2 regions of the Mojavia sp. genome follow, and region 2 is predicted to be linked to the other one. Evidence: predicted binding sites of a transcription regulator. Region 2 holds the regulator's gene; the other holds the start of a gene.

Region 1 (2,468 bases), on a different contig from region 2:
CTCAATAAACTCACACCAAGTGCAAGACTAAAACAGGCGTATAGCGGTGTCAGTACGCTTAAGGTTGTTGGGTTATTGTTGAACAATACTAAAGCGCTACCTATAGCAAAGCTGAGTGCAGCTACCATTAACCCAGCGCGGTAGATAATTACACCTGTGCGATCGCTTTGAGTAATTGTAAATTCCCCAAACTGGCCTTGATAAACTTCTGGTGCAGATAGAATTTGTGTAGTCATACAAAATTTAATCCGAGTGAGGCATTTAAGCTAGTCTCTAGTACCTAGTCTAATGACTAATGACTTCTAGCGTATCTTGCAAGTTGATTTGTAACTGTGAGTATGCATTACCGCTGTTGATGGCAATTTCTACCCAACCGTGACTCCCAACTAAAGCGGCTGTCTCTCCTACCTCGACATCACTGTAAGTATTACACCCAGGTATGGTTAACCCAGCAATTTGCACACACCAAGTTTTGCCTTGTACATAAACCCCAGGAATGTTACTCACTAAGTTGCCAAAGTAGTCAATATATTGAATGCAACCCCTCACACCAGTTGTTGTTTGATTGCAGCAGCCGATATCCAACTGTACCAAAGTTGCTGGATCGATTTCTCTTCCTAACTGTTGGATGGGTACACCGCTGGCAAGATGCGCCCCCACTGGTGCAAAGATATCTCTACCATGAAATGTGCTACTGAGTTGGGGAGTTCTCCAATAGTTAAGATTTGTGAGTTCGACGGCAGCGATCGCTGGTATTTGACTCAGAACGCCACTGAAGATACCATTATCAGGCCCTACCAGAAATCCTTGAGCAAATTCTACTGCGATCGCCCGTCGTCGACTTCCTACTCCCGGATCTACCACAGCTACATGAACTGTTCCTACTGGGAAATAGGGGTAAGCATTCATTAGACAAAATCTAGCAGCGGCGATGTTTTGTGGCGGAATTTGGTGTGTCAAGTCGATCAGCCTTAGCTTGGGGTTGATTTGGGCGATAACTCCCTTCATCACGCCTACATAAACATCGCGATCGCCAAAATCGCTTAACAAAGTGAGAACACTTGCTTGTGCAACTTCATGGTTTTGAGCCAAGTATTCGTCAAAGATTATTTGTTGACTCATTGGCTGTTGATGCATGGATCAATGAAAATGTAAAGAAGTAAATTTTTCTGTAACAAAGGCTACGGAATTTGTGTTATATTAAGAATACAAGACATTAAAGCCAAAACTTTAAAGAGGTAATCTTATGAACACCAATAGAGTACAAGCTGCAACCAAAGCCAAAGAAGCTCACATCCAGAACATCCAAAGAAACATCGAACATCGCTTGGAAGTTGCCAGAGCTAAGGGCGACGAAAAGCTGATTCGTCAATTGGAAGCTGAAATGAGGTACTTTGGCTAAATTAAGCCTTGATTATAAATAATTTTGTTGTGTGTAACCCCGCCGTGGCGGGTTTTTTCATTTTTGGGGTTTCTTGAAGCGATACACGTAGGGCTGGCAATGCCCACCCTACACCTGTGTCTGTGACCGCTCAAAATTTATTAAAAAAATACAATATGTTGTGATGGCTAATGGAAGTGTCATACTTAAGAATATCACCAGATAATGTTTGTTAAACTAACACGTTTAAAAGTGTAGAATCTATGAAAACAGCTTCAAATTTAATTCTGGAATTTGAGAACCTACTTAAAGAAAAATTAAAACTAAATAACTGTCGCCTCATCAAGAAAAAGCAAGAAAATCATTATCAGATTATTACCCCAGCCAAAGACATTTTTTTGATGTCTTGGTGCGAATTTCCAGAAATTAAATTCATATATCAGCCTGTAGGAATACGCAGAGAGCAAACTGTAATTTATGAGCGAGCTATTCGCTCCCATATTAGTTTTTGTGTGAGTAATATCCAGGAGCAGCCTCATTCCTGAAGGACTTTATTAGTGAAACAATTAGCACTCAAATAAAGGACAGAACACTTACTACACTCTCGCCAGTTTTTGTAATATGGAATCTGAGAAAATTCAAAACCAAGAGCAGCTAGATTACAAAGCTTTGTTAGCTAATGCAAAGCTTGCCTTAAAAGCTGAATACCAGAGATCATCTGATGCCATATCACAACTGCAAGCCATAAAAACTCAGTTAGAGCAAGTTCAGGCTGAAAACAAAATCCTAAGGGAAAGCGCCTATGAAGATGTCATTAAGCATTTTGAAGCGCGTACCCAAGCAGCGGAAGCACGAGCGCTGAAAATCGAAGTGCGCCAAAAGTTCCTTGAAGCTAATGGTTGCAAAGATGACGAAAGCTTCGATACTCTATGGGACAGCATTAAAAATCAGATTCAGTTCAAAGACGGTGAGGTGAAAATCGTTGCTCCAAATGGCACTCCTAAGTTCACCTTAACAGGGAACCTGATGACCTTGAAAGATTTTGTTCAATCTCTCAAAGAGCAGCCAAAGCATGAAAGATTTTTTA
Region 2 (2,468 bases):
ACCGCGAACCAAGGCAAGCTTACCTAAACGCAGATCCCGGTACGACTGATAATATTTTTCCAGTCTCGCCACTTCTTGTTCTAGATAGTTCTGCTGCCTTTCCAATTCTCTAAGGCGAGATTCCCGTTTGGCAATTACTTGCTCCCTTGCTGCAACTTCGGCATTGCGCTTTTGAATTAGTTGATCGAGACTGGCAATCTTTTGATCCCGTTGTTCAATAGCTTCTTGCCTGTTGGCTAATTCGCGATCGCGTTTTTCAATAGCTGTTTTGGCTTCATCAATGGCTTTTTTGGCTTCAGCGTACAGTCGTTGCCTTTCTGTTTTGAGTTGTTCAACTGCTGCCTGCAATGCCTTTCTTTGATCGTAAACGCTTTGAAGTTCAGCTATTGCTTTTTGATATTGAGCTACAACTTGGTCTAATTCGCTTTGAGTGCGCTGGAGTTGAGCTTGCGTTTGGGCTTGTTGAGAAATAGTACGGTTGAGTTGGGCTTGCGTTGCCTGTTGTTTGGCATTAGCTGCTTGTAAAGACTGATTAATTGCCTGCAAGTCTCGTTGAGCTTTTACTTGCTCCTTTCTTGCTTGGTTAAGTTCACCCTCTACTTGGCTTTTCTGAGCTTCCGTGGTTTTTAGCTGTTCACGCTTGTTCCTGAGGTCTGTTTGAATATCTTCTAACTCAAAGACTCCCTTGCGTAACCCTTCGTCAGCAGCAAATAAAATTGCTAAAGTTGATGCCGAAATTAAAGTTCCAGTAAAAATCGTTACTAGTACAGCCGTATTTTTAGGGCGTAGCTTAAAGAGTGAGAGGCGCGCCTTGCCAACCCGTGTGCCGATACGATCACCCACGGTGGCAAGCATGCCTCCCAAAATTAAAATTGCTGCGATGAGGATGTACCCGGTGGTCATCTTCAGCTACCGAAATGCTTCCAGATACAGCCTACTACTTTCAACCATTTTTTGTGGGGGACGAGGGATTGGCAATAGCCGAATTTACTCAATTTTTTAGATTTACCTCCATGTTAGTGCCATTTCTAAAAACACAATACGTGTCACCTCTGCTTCCCCCAATTGCTTTTAAGTGAATTGCCTACTTAAAGTAACAGGTTTATGCACAGTAATCTTCTTTTTGTGGATGGAAATCATCTTTTTTTCTCGCAAATCTCCAAGTAACCTGGTGACGGTAACGCGAGTAGAACCGATTGCTTCAGCGATCGCCTGATGAGATAGCTTCAAATCAATTGTGATCCCATCAGCGCAAGGAACCCCAAAATCACGGCAGAGAATTAACAAAAAACTCACTAACCTGGAACCCATATCTCGGTGAGCGAGAGTTTCAATCATCATCTCTGTTTGTAAAATTCGCGAAGACAAACCTCGCAGCATCAACATTGATAATTCTGGATTTTCCTTGAGTGCTTGCTCCACCTGTTCAATTGGAGCTGACAGTAATTCTACAGGCGTAAATGCAACGGCATGGTAAAACCGATCCGACTTGTTTCCCGTTAGCAGCGACAACACACCAAAAACGCTATTTTCCCGCAGCAGTGCTACTGTTATTTCTTCTCCTGCCTCGTACACCCTGGAAAGTTTAACAGCACCTTTCAAAAGAAAATAAACTCGTTCAGCAGGATCGCCAGGAAAAAAGATCGTTTTATTTCGTTCAAACGTTTCCACAACCGGCGGAAAAGCTCCGGTTGCCATTTGACGGAAAACATTTGCTAGGGCTTTATCTTGTGTCACGATCATCTCCCTTCCCCTACCCAATGCCGGAAAAACAAAAACTGATTACCTAAGAATACACCTGAAAAATCAATAAAGCACCGTCAACCTTTCTGTACTTTCCTATACTCAAAATTAATGCTTTATAGTTATTTGTTTATAATGATACATAATTTTTGATATTTTTAGTGATTAATCCTTGAATATGGCTTAAATTAGCTGTATTAAAAAGGTTTTTTAAAGACAAAATCAAGATAAATTGAGAATATATAAAGGATTAATCAGTAATTTTATTGTATTAAACTGTCTTACCAATAATCATTTTTACAAATCCTGTAAAAAACAAAGACAAACTAGCCTCAGATTCTAGTATGCTCCTAATGATTGTTCACATTAACAATTGCTATGCTAAATCTGACTGGAAAAAATGCCCTTGTCACAGGTATTGCAAATAACCGCTCGATCGCCTGGGGGATCGCTCAACAACTACACAAAGCCGGAGCTAACTTAGGTATTACCTACTTGCCAGATGAACGAGGCAAGATGGAGAAAAAAGTTGCTGAATTGGTAGAACCCCTTAACCCCAGCTTATTTCTTCCCTGTGATGTCCAAAACGACGAACAAATTCAATCTACTTTTGAAACAATCCGCAATAAGTGGGAAAAACTAGATATCCTCGTCCACTGTCTGGCCTTTGCCAATAAAGATGATTTAAGTGGTGATTTTAGCCAAACATCACGCGCTGGCTTTAA

Evidence for each region. Region 2 encodes NtcA, which controls nitrogen genes in cyanobacteria. Its sites were predicted from a motif close to TNTGTANNNNNNNNTACANA; they were not measured.
Region 1: the regulator NtcA is predicted to act here: its motif matches at 1,169-1,188, upstream of pirA (arginine synthesis PII-interacting regulator PirA).

What each region holds. Positions count from the first base shown of each region.
Region 1 covers NZ_JCACKA010000115.1:7,422-9,889, reverse strand. Annotated here, with positions in the region: gene AC5JL8_RS30455 (DUF2301 domain-containing membrane protein) at 1-236, opposite strand, end outside; gene AC5JL8_RS30450 (SAM hydrolase/SAM-dependent halogenase family protein) at 286-1,122, opposite strand; gene pirA (arginine synthesis PII-interacting regulator PirA) at 1,247-1,402, shown strand; gene AC5JL8_RS30440 (hypothetical protein) at 1,645-1,926, shown strand; gene AC5JL8_RS30435 (hypothetical protein) at 2,003-2,468, shown strand, end outside.
Region 2 covers NZ_JCACKA010000036.1:16,963-19,430, forward strand. Annotated here, with positions in the region: gene AC5JL8_RS06405 (DUF3084 domain-containing protein) at 1-903, opposite strand, end outside; gene ntcA (global nitrogen regulator NtcA) at 1,072-1,743, opposite strand; gene fabI (enoyl-ACP reductase FabI) at 2,122-2,468, shown strand, end outside.